DNA from 2 places in the Candidatus Nitrobacter laanbroekii genome. Region 1 is predicted to be linked to the other one. Evidence: riboswitches for the same ligand, from Rfam matches in the RefSeq annotation. Region 1 holds a riboswitch; the other holds the start of a gene.
What was found. Region 1 has a riboswitch for cobalamin ahead of metE (5-methyltetrahydropteroyltriglutamate--homocysteine S-methyltransferase). Riboswitches for the same ligand answer to the same signal wherever they lie in the genome.

Region 1 (10,708 bases):
GGTACCCTGATTGACAAGTTCGGTGTCCCCTGGATGGTCAACGTCGTCCCATCGGCCGACTGGAAGCCGCCACAGGGCTGATCGCTTGCCCAGGCGACGGCGATAGAAAAACGGAATCGGATGTCGGCACCGACGGTGCTGATGTGTCGTTGAGACATCGGCAGATAGCTGTAGCGTAGAGCTTTCTGTCGGTGCTCTGCGATCGCCGTCAATCCCACGCAAGCGCACCGCCGTTCTGGTATTCGATGACACGGGTTTCGAAGAAGTTCTTCTCCTTCTTCAGATCCATCGCCTCGCTCATCCAGGGGAACGGATTGTCGGCTTCCGCGAACACCGGCGCGAGCCCGAGCTGGGCGCAGCGGCGGTTGGCGATGACGTGCATGTAGGTCTCGCACAGCGCCGCATTGAGGCCGAGGAATCCGCGCGGCATGGTGTCCCGCCCATACGCGGCTTCGAGCTCGGCGGCATTCTTCAGCATGGCCCGCACCTCTTCCTGGAATGGCGTGGTCCAGAGATGCGGGTTCTCGTGTCTGATCTGGTTGATGACGTCGATGCCGAAGTTCAGATGGATCGACTCGTCGCGCAGGATGTACTGGTACTGCTCGGCGATGCCGACCATCTTGTTGCGCCGGCCGAGCGAGAGGATCTGCACAAAGCCCGTATAGAACCACATCCCTTCGAACACGACGTAGAACGCGACGAGGTCGCGCAGGAACGCCTGATCGGCTTCCGGTGTGCCGGTCTTGAAGCCGGGGTCGTCGAGATGCCGGGTGTGCTGGAGCGCCCAGGCCGCCTTGTCGGTGATGGAGGACACCTCGCGATACATGTTGAACAGCTCGCCCTCGTCGAGACCGAGGCTTTCGACGATGTACTGAAAGGTGTGGGTGTGGACGGCTTCCTCAAAAGCCTGGCGCAAGAGATATTGCCGGCACTCCGGGTTGGTGAGGTGGCGGTAGATCGCCAGAACGATGTTGTTGGCGACGAGCGATTCGGAGGCCGCGAAGAAGCCGAGGTTGCGTTTGACCATGCGCCGCTCGTCGTCGGTCAAGCCGTCCTTCGACTTCCACAGCGCGATGTCGGCCTGCATCGACACCTCGGTCGGCATCCAGTGATTGTTGCAGCCGGAGAGATACTTCTCCCAGGCCCAGCGATACTTGAGCGGCAGGATCTGGTTCACGTCGGCGCGGGCGTTGATCATCCGCTTGTCGTCGACGCGCACCCGCGCGGCGCCGCGATCGATGTCGCCGAGGCCGGTGGCGTCGGTGGGGGTGTCGGTCATTGCCACGCGAGGCGATGGATCAGGAGACGCCATGTTGTCATGCGCAAGCGTCTGCGGCGAAATGGGTTGCGCCGGTGCGGAAGGCGAGGTGTCGGACCAATCGAGCATGAGGGTGTTCCTGAATTGCTTTTACTTTCGTGCCCGCGACGAGCGCGGGCATGGCGGTGAGGCTTACTGACACGCTTCGCAGGTCGGATCGTCGATGCGGCACGCTTTCCAGCCTTCGCTCTCGGCGGCGTGACCATTCAATGGTGCTGCTGACACTGACGCCGAGACGGCGTTGAGCTTGCCGTCGGTGCCTTTCAGCGTGGATTTCTCGACGTGGGTCGCCGAGCGCGAGCGCAGGTAATAGGTGGTCTTGAGGCCGCGCTTCCAGGCATGGCGATAGAGCGCGTCGAGCTTCTTGCCGCTCGGATCGGCGATGTAGAGGTTGAGCGACTGCGCCTGGTCGATCCACTTCTGCCGGCGCGCCGCGGCGTCGATCAGCCAGGCCGAGTCGATCTCGAAGGCGGTTGCATAGAGCGCCTTGAGATCGTCGGGGACCCGGTCGATCCGGCCCAGGCCGCCGTCGAAGTATTTGAGGTCCGAGATCATCACCTCGTCCCATAGCCCGCGCGCCTTGAGATCGCGCACGAGATGGGCGTTCACCACGGTGAAGTCGCCGGACATGTTGGATTTGACGTAGAGGTTCTGATAGGCAGGCTCGATCGACTGCGAGACGCCGCAGATGTTGGAGATCGTCGCGGTCGGCGCGATCGCCATGCAGTTCGAATTGCGCATGCCGACGGTCATGACGCGCTGGCGCAGCGCGTCCCAGTTGAGCCGGCTGGAACGGTCGAGGTCGACCGGCGCGCCGCGCGCGTCATCGACCAGCGTGAGGGAGTCGAGCGGCAGGATGCCCTTCGACCACAGCGATCCCCGATACGAGGGATAGCGGCCGCGCTCGGCCGCAAGATCGACCGAGCCCGAGATAGCCCAGTACGAGATCGCCTCCATGCTCACGTCCGCGAAGGACACGGCTTCATCGCAGGCATAGGGCAGCCGCAGGATGTTGAGCGCATCCTGAAAGCCCATGATGCCGAGTCCGACCGGCCGGTGCCGCAGGTTCGAGGTCCGCGCCTCCGGGATGGTGTAGAAGTTCACGTCGAGCACATTGTCGAGCATCCGCATCGCGGTCTTCACGGTGTGCGCGAGGTGCTCGTGATCGAGCTTTCCGTCGTGCAAGTGGTTGACGAGATTGACCGAGCCGAGATTGCAGACCGCGACCTCGGTATTTGACGTGTTGAGCGTGATCTCGGTGCAGAGATTCGAGGAATGCACGACGCCGCAATGCTGCTGCGGCGAGCGCAGGTTGCACGGGTCCTTGAAGGCGATCCAGGGATGCCCGGTCTCGAACAGCATGGTCAGCATCCGCCGCCACAACTCGACGGCGCGAACCTGCTTGGTCACCCGCATTTCGCCGCGCGCGGCCTTCTTCTCATAGAGGGCGTAGCGGTCGGCGAAGGCCTTGCCGGTGAGATCGTGCAGGTCCGGCGTCTCGTCCGGCGAGAACAGCGTCCAGACGCCGTCTTCCTCGACCCGCTGCATGAAGAGGTCCGGCACCCAGTTCGCCGTATTCATGTCATGGGTGCGGCGGCGGTCGTCGCCGGTGTTCTTGCGCAGGTCGAGGAACTCCTCGATATCGATGTGCCACGTCTCCAGATACGCGCACACCGCGCCCTTGCGCTTGCCGCCCTGATTGACGGCGATCGCCGTGTCGTTCGCGACTTTCAGGAACGGCACAACGCCCTGGCTTTCGCCATTCGTGCCCTTGATGTGCGCGCCGAGCCCGCGCACGCGCGACCAGTCGTTGCCAAGTCCTCCCGCGTATTTGGAGAGTAGCGCGTTGTCCTTGATCGCCTTGAAGATGCCGTCAAGATCGTCGGCGACGGTCGTGAGGAAGCACGACGAGAGCTGCGGCCGCAGCGTTCCGGCGTTGAACAGTGTCGGCGTCGAGGCCATGAAGTCGAACGACGAGAGCAGGTCGTAGAACGCGATCGCCTTCTCCTCCCGGTCGATCTCGCGCAGTGCAAGGCCGCAGGCGACGCGCATGAAGAATGCCTGCGGCAGTTCGAAACGCGTGCCGCGGACGTGCAGGAAGTAGCGGTCGTAGAGGGTCTGCAATCCGAGATAGTCGAACTGCAGGTCGCGCTCCGGCTTCAGCGCCGCCGCGAGCCGGTCGAGGTCGAAGCGCTCGATCTCGGGATCGAGCAGCTCATTCGCGATGCCGGTTCGTACATACGCACGGAAATACTCAGCGTAGCGCTCCGTCATCTCCGTCTGGGTCGCCTGCTCCGGCCGGCCGGTAATGAGGCCCAACGCCTCGCAGCGCAGCTTGTCGAGCAGGAGCCGCGCGCTCGCCTTGGCGTAGTCCGGGTCGGTCTCGACCAGCGTGCGCGCTGCGAGGATCGGAGCCAACGCCAACTCATCCGCGCTGATGCTGTCATAAAGGTTGCGATGGGTTTCGGTCAGAATGGCCTCGGCCGAGACGCCGTCGAGTCCGGCGCAAGATTCCTCCACCACGGCAGCGAGGCGCCTGGTATCGAGCGGCGCCATCGATCCGTCGGCCGACTTCATCCGCAGCGTCTGCGCTGCGACTGCCGAACCGCCCTCTGCCTTCGACTCCTGCGCCTTAGCCCGTTCGCGTGTCCGCTCCTCGCGATAGAGCACATAGGCGCGCGCGACCTTGTGATGTTCGCTCCGCATCAGCGCGAGTTCGGCCTGATCCTGAATATCCTCGATGTGGAAGGTGCGGCCCGCATCAGTGCGCCGCGTCAGGCTGGCGACGATCTGGTCGGTCAGTTCAGTGACGATGTCGTGGACCCGGCGCGAAGCGGCGGCGCTGTTGCCCTCGACCGCGAGAAACGCCTTGGTCAGCGCGACGGCGATCTTCGAGGAATCGAACGGCGATACCGACCCGTTGCGTCGAATGACCTGATACGCGGGTTCGCTGGGCGGCATCGCGATCGCAGCAGGCAAGGACGGACGCACGGCACGCGCAGTAGCTTCGGTTGCGAGAGACATCGGCTCAGGACCCCAGTTTGTTGTGAGCCGGGGCCGAGCGGAGACGCGGGCAGGGACATCCCGCGACAGACGCCGCGATCCCGCCACGCGATCCACCGGGACACCCCGCCCAGGGACGTTTCTGTTGTCGCGGCAGATCTACTGGCTCGCGGGTCCATGCGTCGGTCCGGTCTTCCCAGGGCCGTGCGGCCCCAGTGACACAATAATGGACTTCAGCTCACCGCTTACAGTTGCGGGGGCAGCGCCGGCATTGCCCGCGATTAAGACTCGGGCGCACCGGCTTCCCTCTTAGCTCTCGATTTTGCGACTCGAGAGACCGTGACCACCATATCTAGTAGTTCTACCGAACTTGGTGTCAATAGATCGTTTCGACCGCGGTCGCTAAATTCTCGTAATTCACAGTTCCGTCGAAGCGCTTCTATGGATCATCGGTCTGCCCGACCCTTGACGCTTCGATCCTACAGCCCATTATTCCAAGAGATATGCCGCAGCGTTTTTCTCGCGGCCCAACCGTCGAGTCTGCCGTGAACCAATTCGTCCGACCGAATCTGACGCCCCCGAACGGGCAAAAAAAGGTGCTTCTGCATTCCTGTTGCGCGCCTTGCTCGGGCGAAGTGATGGAAGCGATGCTGGCCTCGGGGGTCGATTACACGATCTTCTTCTACAACCCCAACATCCACCCCCTGAAGGAATACCTGCTGCGCAAGGACGAGAACGTCCGCTTCGCGGAGAAGCACGGCGTGCCGTTCGTCGATGCCGATTACGACAAGGACAACTGGTTCGCCCGTGCCAAGGGGATGGAGTGGGAACCCGAACGCGGCGCGCGCTGCACGATGTGTTTCAACATGCGATTCGAGCGCACCGCGCTGTATGCGCATGAGCACGATTTTCCGGTGATGACATCGTCGCTCGGCATCTCCCGGTGGAAGAACATGGCGCAGATCAATGACTGCGGCCATCGCGCGGCCGGACGCTATGACGGCCTGTCGTACTGGGATTTCAACTGGCGCAAGGGCGGCGGGTCGCAGCGGATGATCGAGATCAGCAAGCGCGAGGAATTCTATCAGCAGGAGTATTGCGGCTGCGTCTATTCGCTGCGCGACACCAATCAACACCGCAGGTATCAGGGCCGTCCGCCCATCGTGATCGGCACGCAATTCTACGGGAGCGATGACGATCCGGATTCGAAATAAGATTCCGCTATGGCCGGTTGACGACCCGTGGACGCTGGCCCATAGGTGGGGCCGTCGAGGTTCTCCGGGTATTCGTGCCTGGAGCTAAGAGGGAAGCCGGTGCGCTCTTGAGCAAGACCGGCGCTGCCCCCGCAACTGTAAGCGGTGAGCCGTGGTCCATCATGCCACTGGGTGTCGTCCCGGGAAGGCTGGACCAAAGCTGAGACCCGCGAGCCAGGAGACCTGCCCCGGCAACATAGTCGTCCTCGGGCGGGGTGTCCCGGTGGTGCGGTTGCGGTCTCGATGGCGGCTCGTCGCCAGGATTCCCATGCCGCGTCGCTAAGGCCCAGCCTCCAACATATGGGGTTAAGCCGTGTCTGTTTCCTCTCTTCCTGTCGCTACGCTCGGCACGCCGCGCATCGGTCCGCGCCGCGAACTGAAAACCGCGCTCGAAAGCTACTGGTCGGGCAAGTCCAACGAAACCGCGCTGCTTGAAGCGGCGGCCGGATTGCGCGCCGTGAACTGGGCGCGCCAGAAGTCGCTCGGCGTCACCGTCATTCCGTCGAACGATTTCACGCTCTACGACCATGTGCTCGACACCAGCGTCATGGTCGGCGCGATACCGGAGATCTACGGATGGAAAAGCGGGCCGGTGCCGCTCGCAACCTATTTCGCGATGGCGCGCGGCGCCCAGGGTGGAGATCACGATCCATCCTGCGCGCATGGCCATCATGGCGACGGTGACGTTCATGGCGCGCCGGCGCAGGAGATGACCAAGTGGTTCGACACCAACTACCACTACATGGTTCCTGAATTCAGCAAGGGCCAGCGCTTTGCGCTCTCCTCGCTCAAGGCGATTGATGAATATCGCGAGGCCAAGGCGCTCGGCTACCAGACCCGGCCAGTGCTGCTCGGCCCCGTCACCTATCTGAAATTCGGCAAGAGCAAGGACGCGAATTTCGATTCCCTGTCTCTACTTCCCGATCTGCTACCGGTCTATATCGACGTGCTCAAGCGCCTTGCCGCAGAGGGAGCCGACTGGGTGCAGCTCGACGAGCCCTGTCTCGTTCTCGATCTCGATGATGCGACCCGCGATGCGCTGCGCAAGACTTATGAGCAGGTCGCGCGCGCTTTGCCTAACCTGAAGATCATGCTGACCACTTATTTTGGCGGCATCGGTGACAATCTCGATACCACCCTCTCGCTGTCGGTCGCCGGCCTACACCTCGATCTTGTTCGCGCTCCCGAGCAGCTTGAGCCCATCGCGGCAAAGGCGGCGCAAGATCTGGTTCTGTCGCTCGGCGTCATCGATGGCCGCAACATCTGGCGCGCCAACCTGCCGGCGCTGCTTGACCGGCTCGAACCCGTGGTCGCCAGGCGTGGCATCGACCGTGTGCAGATCGCGCCGTCCTGCTCGCTCCTGCACGTGCCGATCGACGTGTCGCTGGAGACCGACCTCGATGCGGAGCTGAAGAGCTGGCTTGCGTTTTCGGTGCAGAAGATGAGCGAGCTGGCAACGCTCGGTGAAGCTCTCGCCAAAGGCCGCGACTCGGTCGGCGATGCGCTGGAAGCCTCCGCAAACGCCGCGGCGGCGCGCAAGACATCGCCGAAGGTCCATGACACCAGAGTTACAGCACGGATCGCAGCCATCACGCCTGACATGACCAGGCGCAAGAGCGTCTTCGCAGGTCGCGCCAAGTTGCAGCACGAGCGCTTCGGCCTCCCGTCGTTCCCGACGACCACGATCGGCTCGTTCCCGCAGACCGCCGAGGTCCGCAAGGCGCGTTCGGCGCACGCCAAAGGCATGATGAGCGATGCCGACTATGAGAAGTTCCTGCAGGACGAGACGGCCCGAACCATCCGCTGGCAGGAAGACATCGGCCTCGACGTGCTCGTGCATGGCGAGTTCGAGCGCAACGACATGGTTCAGTATTTCGGCGAACAGCTTTCCGGATTCGCCTTCACCAAGCACGGCTGGGTTCAGAGCTACGGCTCGCGCTGCGTCCGCCCGCCGATCCTGTTCGGCGACGTGTCCAGGCCCGAGCCGATGACCGTCGGCTGGTGGAAATACGCGCAATCGCTGACCGCGAAACCGATGAAGGGGATGCTCACCGGCCCCGTCACCATTCTCAACTGGTCCTTCGTGCGCGATGACGTGCCGCGCAGCGTTGCCTGCCGGCAGATCGCGCTCGCGATCCGTGACGAGGTCGCTGACCTGGAAACGGCCAGCGCATCCATGATCCAGATCGACGAGGCCGCGCTGCGCGAGGGGCTGCCGCTGCGCCGTTCCGAATGGAAGACGTATCTCGACTGGGCCGTGGAGTGTTTCCGTCTGTGCGCGAGCGGCGTCGCTGACGCGACCCAGATCCACACCCACATGTGCTATTCGGAGTTCAACGACATCATCGATGCGATCGCGGCGATGGATGCCGACGTCATCTCGATCGAGACGTCGCGCTCCAGGATGGAGCTTCTCGACGCCTTCAAGGATTACAAATATCCCAACGAGATCGGTCCCGGCGTCTACGACATCCACTCTCCGCGCGTGCCGGCGGTCGACGAGATGACCGGCCTGCTCAAACTTGCGCGCCAGCGCCTGTCCGACGGCCAGCTCTGGATCAATCCGGATTGCGGACTGAAGACCCGCAAGTGGGAGGAGGTCAGGCCGGCGCTCGTCAACATGGTGGAGGCGGCGAGACTGATGCGTTAGAAAGGTTGAGTGTACTCGACGAGACCTGACGATTTGAATGTACTGAAAAATGCTGCCGAATCAATCGCATAGATTTTCCGTCGCGCCCATGATGGATTGGACCGATCGGCATTGCCGGGTGTTCCATCGCCTGCTCACGCGTCGTGCGCGGCTCTACACCGAGATGCTCACGACCGGCGCGGTGATCCATGGCGCGCGCGACCGTTTGCTTGGGTTCAGTGATATCGAGCATCCGGTCGCGCTCCAGCTCGGCGGATCGCATCCGGGCGATCTCACGGCGGCCGCGCGCATCGGTGAGGATTTCGGCTACGACGAAATCAATCTGAACGTCGGCTGTCCGTCCGACCGGGTGAAGGATGGCCGGTTCGGCGCCTGCCTGATGGCCGAGCCGGATGTCGTTGCCGAGGCCGTTCACGCCATGAAACGCGCGGTGTCCGTTCCGGTCACCGTGAAATGCCGGATCGGGATCGACGATCAGGATTCCGAAACCGGCCTCGACGGCTTCGCGCGCAAGGTGGCGGCGGCCGGCGTCGATGCCCTGATCGTCCATGCGCGAAAAGCGTGGCTCCAGGGATTATCTCCGAAGGAGAACCGGAATATTCCGCCGCTGGACTATGACAGGATTTACCGGTTGAAAGCGTCGCTTCCCGATCTGCCCGTGATCGTCAACGGCGGCATCGGCGGGATTTCAGAAGCGAAACAACATCTGGCGCATGGCGATGGCGTCATGCTGGGCCGCGCCGCCTATCAGGATCCATGGCGGTTGCTGAAGGTCGATTCCGAACTGTTCGGCGAGGCGGCACTGCACGCCACGATGAAGCGCGCGCTCGAGGCCATGATACCTTACATCGAGGATCAACTTGCAAGCGGCGTGCGATTGCATTCCATCACCCGGCATCTTGTCGGCGCGTTTCATGGCGCGCCGGGGGCGCGGGCGTTTCGGCGCTATCTCGCCGAGAACGGCGTGAAGGCCGATGCTGGCGTCGATGTCTTGCGGGAGGCGATGGCGCTGGTGGATGAACCTGCGGTGTCGTCCATCGCGGCATGACGCGCTGCCAAACAAGCTCGGGCCGGCGCAACGTATCATCGATCTGCGAGAGCCGACCGAAATCGGCTGAGGCACGACGGTCCTTCCATCGCCAAATGGCTGCTCAAAGTCCGAGATAGGCGCGCTGTACTTCCGGGTCGTCGATGAGCTGTTTGGCGGGGCCGCTATGAACGATGCTGCCGGTTTCCATCACGTAACCCCGGTCGGCCGTCGATAGCGCCAGATTGACGTCCTGTTCGACCAGCAGCACCGTTACGCCTTCGTCGCGGATCGTGGTCAGGACATCCATCAACTGTTCGACGATGACGGGTGCCAATCCCAGGCTCATCTCGTCGATCATCAGCACGATCGGCGCCGCCATCAGGCCTCGCGCCATCGCGCACATTTGCTGCTCTCCGCCCGACATGCTTCCGGCGAGCTGCCGGCGGCGTTCCGCCATGCGCGGAAACAGCGCATACATCCTGTCGAGGTCGCGTGCGACGGCAGCTTTGTCGGTTCGCCTGAAGGCGCCCATCAGCAAGTTGTCCTGGACGCTCATGCGGTCGAACAACTGGCGGCCTTCCGGAACCTGAACCAGACCGGCCGCAAAGACCTGATCGGACGTCATCGGCATCAGATCTTGGCTGTTCATGACGATGCCGCCGGTGGCGGAAAGCACGCGCGACAGCGTGCGCAGCAAGGTGGTCTTGCCGGCGCCGTTGCTGCCGACCAGCGCCACGATCTCGGCCGGATAGACAGTCAGGGTGACGTCGTGCAAGACCGGCATCCCGCCATAGCCCGCGCTGACCGAGCGGACGTCAAGCAGAGGCTCCTTGACCGCTGGCTTTGTGCTCATATCCGCCTCTTGCCGAGATACGCCTCGATGACGGTCTGGTTTGCGAGCACGCTGGCGGGTTCGCCGTCTGCGATCTTTTCGCCATGGTGCAATACCAGCAGCCGGTCCGACAGACTCTTGATGGCTTTGATGACGTGCTCGATCACGAGAACGCTGATCCCTGTGTCGCGAACCTTGCGGATCACCGCGATCACCTCTTCGATCTCGACCAGATTCAGTCCGGCCATGACCTCGTCGCATAGCAAAACCTTCGGCTGCATCGCCAAAGCCTTTGCCAGTTCCAGCCGCTTGCGGCCAGGGCCGCCCAACTCGTCCGCGCGTTGATCGACGAACTTGCCGAGCCCGACAAAGTCCAGTTGAGCGCGCGCCTGCTCGCGGGCTTGAGCCAACTTGGCATGTCCTCCTCCGTGACCGAAGAGGGCGCCGACGGCGACGTTGTCCAACACCGACAGACCGGGAAACGGCCGCATGATCTGGAACGTGCGCCCGATGCCCAGCCGGGCACGACGGTAGGCGGCCATGCCGGCAAGAGACTGTCCTTCAAAAAAGATATCGCCCGAACTGGGCGCGAGCGTCCCACTGATCAGGCTGATGAGCGTGG
Region 2 (10,708 bases), 2.2 Mb from region 1:
GGTCGATGTGGAATCCAGCTTGAGATCGTCGTCGCCGATCGAACCGCGCAGGATCACCTTGCCGCCGCGAGCGGGCGTCAACAGCGGCTGCGCATAGTGCGTCGCATTGGCTTCCGCCGCGACACCCAGCGTGTAGCCGTCGGCTTTCATTCCCGCCGCCAACGCCGTGTCGGCGGCGATGAAAGCGCTGCCGCGACCCTGCCCAATCGAAAACTGCGGATTGGAATCGAAGCCGCCGCGCAAGCGGAACGACGCGGTGAAGTCGTCTTCAGCGGAAGCGTGGGAGCCGATGAGACCGACGCAGCCGGCGATCAGAAATACTTGTGGTATATACATACGTCCCTCGCAATACTTTGCAGAGGGAACGATTACTTGAAGGATATGGTTATCGGATCATGAAAATCGACGTCGGCGGCGCAATGATACGGATGCGGCGAACCCAAGGCTACCACCGGTAATCGCAACGGCTACGGATATTGTCAGAAAATGTCATTCCGGGGCGGCACCATCGGTCGGCAATTGCCGACCTGAGGTGCGAGCCTCAATGTGCAATTGCACATCGGAGAATCCGGGATTCACAAATTCTTCTCATGATACTGGATTCCCGACAGCCGCTAACGCAGCTTCGGGAATGACGGCCCGGTCGTCTGCTAAACGCTGACCGAGAGCGATTGAGTAGCCGACGCGGAGATCGCCTGGGCTTCGCGCTGGATCGCCTGCTGCATGAGGTTGTAGGACGATGACGCCGTGCCTGACATCGACGAAGACGGTGGTGACGTCAGCGTCACCTGGGTTCCATCCGCAAGCGTGGTCGTGGTGGTTACCGATCCGTCGCCATTGGTGATCGAGGTCGATGAGTCGAGCGCCGCGAGCAGTGAATCGGAACTCGACCCTCCGCTGGCACCGCTCGATCCGTCCGCGCTGCTGGAGCCGTCTGAACTCGCGACAGAGTGACGGTGGCCATGACCGTGTCCGTGGCCGCCTGCGCCTTTCAGGGCCGATGCCATCTCGTCGAGGCTCACCGAACCGTCGCCATTCGTATCCAGCTTGCCGAACACGTCGTCGGCCTGTGCCAGATTGGTGCCGCCCGCGCCGAGCGCGCTCTCGAATTCGGACTTGCTGATCTGGCCGTCGCCGTTGCCGTCGATCTGCGAAAACAGATCCTGTAACGCGCTGGATGCGCTGGTGGTGGTCGGCGCGCCCGACGACTGTCCCTGTGCCGCCAGCAGCGCGCTCATGGTCGCTGGCGCGATACAGTTTCCGCCGCCCGATCCCGACGAGGGGCCGGGACTGGTTGAGACCGTCGCCGTGCCGGCTGGATCGAATGATGCCGTTGCGGACGGACCGAACCCGGTCTTGACCGGCGAAGAGGTCGATGACGTCAGCGATTGAAATGCATCGATCGCCGACGACGCGGCCCCTAGGGCAAACAGCATGGCCATACTCCCGATAGGTGCCGCGCGCGGCGGAAGTCCCGTTCGGGAATCATTCGAGCAAGCGCCGTGCCACCATAGAAACACGATAGAATATGGAGTTTCAGCGCAACGCCCCGGCGAAACCGAGGCAAAACGTGCCGCCCGCGGGCAGAACTTGCCGTGCCTGCGCCCCGAAGCCATTCCGGATTCGGACGGATGCCACGCATTGCTCCCGGCCGCGGCCCATGTTAGGCGAGGCTCTCTCAAGCCCGCAGAAATTTCCGGAAACGTTCATGTCTCAGACTTTTGCGCCGCGTCCTCTCGTCATCGCACCGTCGATCCTGGCCTCGGACTTCTCGAAGCTGGGCGAGGAGGTCCGCGCCGTCGATCAGGCGGGCGCCGACTGGATCCATCTCGACGTGATGGACGGCCATTTCGTGCCGAACATCTCCTACGGCCCCGATGTCATCAAGGCGATGCGACCGCACACGAAGAAGATTTTCGACGCCCATCTGATGATCTCGCCCTGCGATCCCTATCTGGAAGCCTTCGCCAAGGCCGGTTGCGATCACATCACGGTTCACGTCGAAGCGGGGCCGCATCTGCATCGCTCGCTGCAGGCCATTCGCAACCTCGGCAAGAAGGCCGGCGTCTCGCTCAATCCCGCGACCCCACTCTCCACCATCGAGTATGTCCTCGACATGGTCGATCTGGTGCTGGTGATGTCGGTCAATCCGGGTTTCGGCGGCCAGAAATTCATTTCCTCCGCGCTCGACAAGATTCGGGATCTGCGCGCGATGACGGCGGGGCGGCCGATCGACATCGAGGTGGACGGCGGCGTCGCGCCCGACGTTGCGGGCGAGCTCGGTGCCGCCGGCGCCAATGCCTTCGTGGCGGGCTCGGCGGTGTTCAAGGGCGGCACGATGGAGTCCTACAAGGCGAACATGGACGCGATCCGCAGTGCCGCCGCCGCGGCGCGAGGCGAATTGGTCTGACGGAACGCTTAAGACCATCCGCATTATTCCGGAACGCATCGAAAATGCGATCCGGGACTCCGCGTCTTTGAAAATGCCGATGCGGCGGATATGCACCGGAGGCGGGAAAAGCCGCGTCCAAATCGCTCTGTCAATTGACACGGCTTTGACACACTTCTAAATGACCGACGACGGTTCTCCCTCGGGAGATCAAAAGGGAACGTGGTGCGGGATCATCCCAACGCCATGGCTGCCCCCGCAACTGTAAGCGGCGAATCTGCGTCACAGGCCACTGGGACATCTCGGCCCCGGGAAGGCGACGCAAGGTCACGACCCGCGAGCCAGGAGACCTGCCGTCAGCCGTGGTCACACGCGAAGGTGTCAGTCGGGGACTACAGACATCCGCTTCACCGGCGCCCCCGGGGCTCCTGTGAAACCTCGTTCGCTGTGACGTGCCACCGACGTCCTGCCGAGGTTTCCTCATGTCTGCCGCCTTCGTTTCCGGGCTTTATCGCAGAAGCCTGCTTGCCTCCACCGTCCTCGCGTCCGTGGGGTCGATCGGCCTGACCACGCCTTCCCTCGCCCAGCAATCCGCTTCTCCCAACCTGCTGCCACCGATCCAGATCGCGCCCTTGCCGGAGAGAACGACAGATTCGCCACCGCCGTCCCACCGCGCAGCTTCGCGGTCGCGCCGTGCGACCCGCTCCGCCTCTCGACAACCCGCCGTCGGCGATGCCCACGCTCCGGGCGCGACAGCATCCGTTATCGTCAGCACGACCGGTGTCGTGACGCCCGCAGGCCAGTTGGCAAGCTCCGTGACCGTCGTCACCGAGAAGGATATTCAGACCCAGCAATACCGCACCGTCCCGGATATCCTGAACACGGTCCCCGGTTTGAATGTCATACAAGCCGGCGGACCGGGCGCCCAGGCGTCGGTTTTCATGCGCGGCACCAATGCCAACCACACCAAGGTGATCGTCGACGGAATCGACATCGGCGATCCTGGCAACATCAATGGCGCATTCGACTACGCTCATCTTCTTGCGGCGGACATTCAGCAGATGGAAATTCTGCGAGGCCCGCAGAGCGGGCTCTACGGTTCCGACGCGATCGGCGGCGTGATCTCCATCATCACGAAGAAGGGAGAAGGTCCGCCGCGCGCCACGGCGTCAATCGAGGCCGGCTCGTTCAACACCTTCAACCAGACGCTCGGATTGAGCGGCTCCGAACAGAACTTCAATTACGCGGTCAACGTCGCTCATCTCCACGCCGGAGACATTCCCGTCACCCCGCAGGAACTGCTCCCGCCGGGACGGAAAGCGATCGGGAACAACTACGACAACAAGACCTATTCGACCAAGCTCGGGGTCGATCTCAATGAAAACCTGACCGTGAATTCGGTGGTTCGCTACACCGACGCGACGCTGCTGTTCACCGGGGATAGCGGATTTCCGAGCTTTCCCAATGCCGCGCAGAGCACGCACGCCGTCCAGCAGCTCTTCAACCGCGAAGAGGCCGTATGGTCGCTGTTCGACGGACGGATCAAGAACTACTTCGGCGTCAATTACACCAACAGCAGAGGCTACGACATAGGTCCGGGAGATCCGGTTGCGACGGCCACCACGGGCACGCGGCTGAAGTTCGACTGGCATACTGTGGCCGAGATTGCGCGCGACAACAACCTTATCGTCGGCGCCGAGCAACAGACCGATCGCATCGACACCACCGATCTTGCGGCTCAGAACGGCAACAAGGCCGGATTCATCGAGTTGCAATCGGCGTTTGCGAAACGCTTTTTCCTGGTTGCGAATGTCCGCGAGGACTCCAACGACCGGTTTGGCGAGCATGGGACCTACCGGATCGCGCCGGCGGTTATCCTTCCCGTCACCGAGACGAAACTGAAAGCGAGCTACGGCACCGGGTTCAAGGCGCCGTCGTTGAGCCAATTGTACCGGGACTATCCTGCATTCAACTTCTTCGCTAACCCCAACCTGAAACCGGAAGACAGCAAAGGCTACGATGCCGGCTTCGAGCAGCCTCTATTCAACGATCGCGTGCGGTTCGGCTCGACCTATTTCCACAACGACATCACCAACCTGATCGATTATAATGATACGTTCACATCGTTAGTGAATGTAAACAGCGCGACAACCGAAGGCACCGAAACGTTCGTCTCGGCACAGATCACAAAGTGTTTCGGCCTCCGCGCGGATTACACCTTCACCCGTGCCGTCGATGCCACCACCGGCCTGCAACTGCTGCGCCGGCCCAAGGACAAGTGGAGCGCGACGGCGACCTGGCTGCCTATCGATCAACTTACGTTGTCGGCGACGGTGCTCCATATCAGCAACTGGATCGACGTCACCCGCGACGGCTCGGCCTCCGGAATTGTCGCGCCCGGCTATACGCTTGTGAATTTGCGTGGCGACTATGCCATCAACGATCAGGTCAAGGTGTTCGGACGGGTCGATAATCTCTTTGACGTGCGCTACCAAAATCCGACCGGATTCCTTTCGCCGGGCCTCGGGATTTTCGGCGGCATCCGGGTCGCAAGTTACGGGGTGCAATAGCGTTGGGCGGCGGTTTGGCCGGAGAGAGGCGGCTTCCTGAAGCGGGACGGGGGTGACGATTCCGGGCTCGTCGCTTCGCGACGCTTCGGAATGACGACGTGGCAGCTCAAGCGTTTCACGTTTTGACGGAAGCGCATTCATCAGATGTCATTGCGAGCCAACGGGCCGGCGCAAGGCGCCGCCCGTTGATAAACTCCGCGAAGCAATCCAGGTCTTTCTTCGGAACTTTCTGGATTGCTTCGGCGCGATGCGCCTCGCAATGACGGCAACCTGATTCCGTATAAGTATGAATGGCTCTAATCGATCGGCCGTCCGGTCATGGCCGCAAGTTCGCGCACGAGACGATCCGACATTTGTCCGGTCACCGGCATCCGGCGAGTCTGCTCGAATTTCCGGATCGCGGCCTGGGTGTCGGTTCCGACCGTTCCTGTCGGCTTCAATTGGCCATAGCCGTATTGCGTCAATGTCCGCTGGACTGCGGCGACACGGCGCGTCGCGTTGATAAGATCGGCGACGGGATCGCTATGCGCGGGCGCCGGGATTGGCGTCGGCGGATGCGGGCTATGCGCGTGCAGCGGCGCGGTGGGCCTGACAACACTGGCGACAGTATCGTCGGGCTTTGTCTCCGCCGCCTTCGTCTCACTGGCGCGCAGTTCTGCCGGCTTGGCCTCGGCCGTGTCCGCCTCGACCGGTCGGGGCTTCGGCAGCGGGTTGACCTGCCGCAACGCCAGCGGCATCGCGACGCTTGATCCGAACATCGGCGACGGATGATGGCCGGCCTGCATGAACATGGCGTTGGCGACAATCGCGCCGACAGCGGCAAAGGCGAGCGACCCCGCAAGCAGATCTTTCGGGCTGTGCAGGAGAATGCGCATGGCGAGACCGCGTTCTTCGTCAACCTCGCTTGTCCCGGTAGCCACGCTGCGACGCCGTGGCCGCACCACATCCTCTCCAACAGCTTTTCTAGGCACTCTTCTTCACCCGATAACCTTGATCCTGCTTGCCGGGGCGCGGTGCGGGCGTCAGCGTCGCGATATTGTCCGACGACGGCTCGGCTTCGGGCACGTCGACGCCGGGCACGAATGTCAGCGGCAACATGACGGTCACCGTGGTCCCCTCCTCCACCTTGCTCTGCACATCGATCTCGCCCCTGTGCAATGCAACCAGGCTCTTGACGATCGACAGCCCGAGTCCGGTCCCTTCATGGCGCCGCTGGTAGGTTTTTCCAGCCTGAAAGAAGGGGTCGCCGATCCGCTTGAGGTCTTCCTGCGCGATGCCGACGCCGTTGTCCATCACGCGCAGCACCATGCGCGATCCCTCGACGCGCGCCGAGATCGTGACCCGGCCGCCGCGCTCGGTGAACTTGACGGCGTTCGATACCAGATTCAAAACGATCTGCCTGAACGCGCGCGGATCGCCGGTGATCTGCGGCAAATCCTCCGGGACGCGGGTGACGAGTTCGATGCCGTTGTCGCGGGCCTTGAGCGCGAGCAGGTTGCTGCTGTTGAGCAACACCTCGCGCGGCGCGAACGGCTCGGGCAAGATCTCGAAGTTTCCGGATTCCATTTTCGATATGTCGAGGATGCTGTTGACCACCGACAACAGATGCTGGCCGGAATCGTTGATGAGTTGGGCATACTCCTTGCGCCGCGCCGCATCGAGCGACAGGGCATCCTCCTGAACCATCATCTCCGAAAATCCGATGATGGCATTGAGCGGCGTTCGCAGCTCGTGACTCATGGTCGCGAGAAACCGGGTCTTGGCCGCATCGGCGCGTTCGGCGGTGGTAAGCGCCAGATCCAGCGCGTGCTCCTGATGTTTCCGGTCGGTGATGTCCCGCATCACTGCGACGACTTCGGGTTCGGCGGACGTTCCGGCGGCGGAGGCCGGCTCAAGCGGCCGGCACCGCATTTCCACCCATATAAAGTCCGTGGAATGGCGCGCCTCTCCCTGCGGATCCCGCGCGACGTCGCGCCTGAGCCTGAATTCGACGCTTTGTCCGTCGTTGCCGAGCGCAGCCGCCGCGAGCGCGGTGAGATATGCCGGGCGATCGGCCACGTGGACCCGGTCGAACAGGCCATGGTCCTGCAATTCCGACACCGGCGCGCCAAGCAGGGCTTCCGCCGCAGGCGAAATGAACTGCACGGCGCCGTTGCGCCTGTGGCGCGAAATCACGTCGCACATGTTGCGCGCCAGCAGGCGATAGCGGCCTTCCTCGACATTCAGCAGCGAGGTGCCGGTGCGCGCCAGCGCTTCGGCCCCGAACGCCACCCCGGCGGCATAGAGGGTTGCGGACGCAATGCCGAAAGCCATAAAGACACCGTGCGCCGCCGCGCCGGCATCTAGCGACGGCAAAATATCAAGGTAGCTCATCGCAATCAGCGCGAGCACGCACAAGACTGCGAGCGTCGAGGCAAACCCGACGACGCGGCGGGACGCGGACAGTGCCGCCTCCAGCGGAATCACGACAAGCCAGACGGCCGCGAACGATCCGATCCCGCCGGTTGGAATCGCGATCATCATGACGAGACCGGCGAGCGCGAGCGACGACAGCACATGCGCGCCTTCGTAGCGGCCGGTCCGCGACAGGAAATAGGACAGCAGAATCGGGACAACGAGCCAGGCGAAAGCCGCTACCTCAAGCGCCGTCGGCGCGCCGCGGATCGCGAGATAGACCGGAAACGCTGCGAGCGCGACGAGGCTCCCGAGCAGCCGCGGCCCCATGAAGGTCCGATGACGCGCCCGCGTCAACGCATCGTATCGCGCCGACGGATGCAGCAGGGCGTCGAGGCAGTCCTGGATGATGGTCAATGCAGTCACGTCGCTTGCGCTTCAGCCTACGTCGTATCAGACGCGCCGGAACGCCTCCGTTTTCGTTGGCGCAAACGTGTCAGAGTGAACTTAAGCGAACGCTAAGGCAGCGCTGCCCGCGACCAAACAATCCGCGCGAGGACCGTTTTCCCGCCCGGCAGCGGCTGCATTCGGCGCGAATGGTGAATGCAAGGTTTCCATCACCTGTGCGGACGATGTCGTGAAATCACGATGCCGCCGGCGCGAGGGCGGCCGCGACCACCGCATCAATCGAAAATTTACGCCGAATCCGGTTCCACCACCGCTTGCAGGATTTTCTTCGCCTGAAGGGGCGGCGGAGATACCCGAGATTCAGAACCGCTCTGATACGCAAGGGGCAGATTGCGGAATTCAACGCAACGGGACGAAAAAGACGCATAGGGACGCGACATGTTTTTCCTGCTTCGTATGGCATTCTGGCTCGGGCTCGTGCTCGTGCTGCTGCCGAGGGACAAGGCGCCGGACGCGGACAAGGGCCCGCAGATCGGCGCCTCCGAGGCCGTATCGGCTGCGACGGCGGCGGTGTCGGACATGAGTCAATTCTGCACACGTCAGCCCGCCGCCTGCGAGGTCGGCGGTCAGGCCGCGGTCGCGATCGGGCAGCGCGCCCAGGACGGCGCGAAAAAGCTGTACCGGATCATCACCGACAAGCGCGCTCCCGACCATACCGGGTCGATCGACGCCATGGCATCCGCCGAAGATACGCAGCATGACACGCTGACGCCGGAAGATTTGCAGACCGAATGGCATCTCACGGCGCCGGAGGGCGTCCCGGCCAACTAGCAGCAACCTTATGATTCGAGTGTGGTTTTGGCTCAGAGAGCCACCTAACGAGGCGGAACAATTTCGGCAAGGATCGCCGCGCCCATATCGATTTTTCCCGCTCCCGGCCCTATATAGGGCTCGTACATCACACATATGGACATACGTGTCAGGATGACGATCGACGAGATCAGGGACAACTTTGCGATTCTGGACGAGTGGGACGACCGCTATCGGTACGTCATCGAACTCGGACGCACCCTTGAACCGATGAGCGAAGCCGAACATTCAGCCGCCAACAAGGTGCAGGGCTGCACCAGTCAGGTCTGGCTGTCCCTCACGACCACCCGCGACGCTGACAGCGAACCGGTGCTGACCTATGTCGGCGACAGCGATGCGCATATCGTGCGTGGCCTGGTCGCGATCCTGCTGACGCTTTATTCCGGCCGGAAGCCGCAGGCCATTCTCGATGCCGATGCGATCGCCATCTTTGACGAACTCGGCTTTCGTGAGCACCTCACGCCGCAGCGTTCCAACGGGCTGCGCGCCATGGTCGAACGCATTCGCAGGGACGCGCGGGCAGCGCTGGCCGACGCAGCCTGACCAGCCAGACCGCGACCGGCGCCTCGCCGGTATCTGACTGAGCATGATCTCATCCGAAACCGGTTTCCACTTTTCGGGATCATGCTCTATCTGATCGAGCATGATCCTATCCGAAAACCGGTTTCCACTTTTCGGGATCATGCTCTGGCTTGAGCAAGACGGAATCATCGTCATTGCGAGGAGCGCAAGCGACGAAGCAATCCAGTCTTTCCTTGCGGCTCCTGGATTGCTTCGCTCGGCGCAAAAATTGGCAAGAGCCAATTTTGTTGCGAGCTCGCAATGACGGCGAAGCTGATCTGGCCTCGTCCTATTCTATCGCCTACCCGCTCGTAAAGGTTGCGTCGCTTGCGAGCCACGTCCGCACATGCGTGCTATGCCCGGCTCGCGCTTCGCTCGCCAGACCGTAGTGCCTGGCCAGCTTGTCCAGCGCGAGTTGCAGCACGACCTTTGCCGATCGCGGAGGCCAGCCGCGTTCACGTTCGACGTCTTCAAGTCCGCGCAGAAAGCAACAGACATCCATCAGCAGGCCGGAAAACTCCGGCCCGCACGCCTGCAGCGCCAGCCGCACCCGCTGCCGGGACGCGACGATCAGATCGGTCATCTCACAGGCGCTCGTTCCGGACCCGCGCGGCCGCCCTCCGGTCGGCGCCGACCAGTTCGAGGTCACCCGCGGCGTCAGATTCCCGCGCGTAAAATCCGCGCGCAACCGTTCGCCGGCGACGAACTGGTCCGGGCTGATCATGGCGCGTCCATCGCGGCCCTTGCGGCGCGCCAGCCAGGCGAGAGGACTCTCGCTGTCGTTGGCCAACACGGTCGCAACGCCCGCGTCGGTCATGATCTCGCGCTCGGCAAGCGTGAGATGCTGCGCGCGAAACCGGTCGACGACTTCGGCAGGCCGGCTCTTCGGGCGGCGCGTCGCTTTGCCGACGCCGCGATCAGACGCCGACATCGGGCGTTCCATCGAGGCGTTCACCGGAAGCTACGCACGTTGTTTCGAGCACCGCGAGCCGGCGGTCCAGTCTTGCGTCATCGCGGCTGTCTTCAACCACGCGGCAGGCGTGGGAGACCGTGGTGCGGTCGCGGTCGAAAGCGCGGCCGATCGCCTCGAAACTCAGCGCAAAACCGACATGCGCCAGATACATGGCGACCTGCCGGGCGTATGCGGCGCGCGGGGCGCCGCGAGTGGACGCCATCACCGTCGCGGCATCGAGCCCGAATTCGTCGGCCACCAGCCCCGCGATGCCGTGACAGATTCGTTTCGCCGAGGTTGGCGACCGCCGGATGGTTGCGGGCGACGTGGACAGTGAGGTCAGAAGCATGGAAGCAGCCCCATTTTAGGAATATAATCATATATCCTAGAGGCTCTTTCTATCCCGGGGATAGCATTTTTCAAGATAAAGAAGGATCAGGCAGAGACATCCGCCGCTCGTTCTCGGATATTATTCCTAAAATTGGACGCCGGAAAGCCCTTGGCGTTATTTTCGCCGCCGGCGCTGCTGGCCGAGGCCCATGTTTTTGGCCAGTTGGGATCGCG

Region 2: it holds a riboswitch for cobalamin, as region 1 does, so the genes downstream of both, V4R08_RS02220 (TonB-dependent receptor plug domain-containing protein) here and metE (5-methyltetrahydropteroyltriglutamate--homocysteine S-methyltransferase) in region 1, are expected to answer to the same signal.

What each region holds. Positions count from the first base shown of each region.
Region 1 covers NZ_JBAMDA010000001.1:2,682,393-2,693,100, forward strand. Annotated here, with positions in the region: gene V4R08_RS12465 (VOC family protein) at 1-81, shown strand, start outside; gene V4R08_RS12470 (ribonucleotide-diphosphate reductase subunit beta) at 209-1,387, opposite strand; gene V4R08_RS12475 (ribonucleoside-diphosphate reductase subunit alpha) at 1,451-4,342, opposite strand; cobalamin riboswitch at 4,457-4,678, opposite strand; gene V4R08_RS12480 (epoxyqueuosine reductase QueH) at 4,867-5,535, shown strand; cobalamin riboswitch at 5,576-5,779, shown strand; gene metE (5-methyltetrahydropteroyltriglutamate--homocysteine S-methyltransferase) at 5,888-8,224, shown strand; gene dusA (tRNA dihydrouridine(20/20a) synthase DusA) at 8,274-9,272, shown strand; gene V4R08_RS12495 (ABC transporter ATP-binding protein) at 9,376-10,107, opposite strand; gene V4R08_RS12500 (ABC transporter ATP-binding protein) at 10,104-10,708, opposite strand, start outside.
Region 2 covers NZ_JBAMDA010000001.1:467,445-478,152, reverse strand. Annotated here, with positions in the region: gene V4R08_RS02235 (outer membrane beta-barrel protein) at 1-336, opposite strand, end outside; gene V4R08_RS02230 (EF-hand domain-containing protein) at 651-1,436, opposite strand; gene rpe (ribulose-phosphate 3-epimerase) at 1,709-2,410, shown strand; cobalamin riboswitch at 2,565-2,761, shown strand; gene V4R08_RS02220 (TonB-dependent receptor plug domain-containing protein) at 2,872-4,959, shown strand; gene V4R08_RS02215 (peptidoglycan-binding domain-containing protein) at 5,256-5,900, opposite strand; gene V4R08_RS02210 (sensor histidine kinase) at 5,923-7,770, opposite strand; gene V4R08_RS02205 (DUF5330 domain-containing protein) at 8,200-8,592, shown strand; gene V4R08_RS02200 (SufE family protein) at 8,746-9,174, shown strand; gene V4R08_RS02195 (DUF6456 domain-containing protein) at 9,494-10,123, opposite strand; gene V4R08_RS02190 (helix-turn-helix domain-containing protein) at 10,110-10,493, opposite strand; gene V4R08_RS02185 (Ros/MucR family transcriptional regulator) at 10,650-10,708, opposite strand, start outside.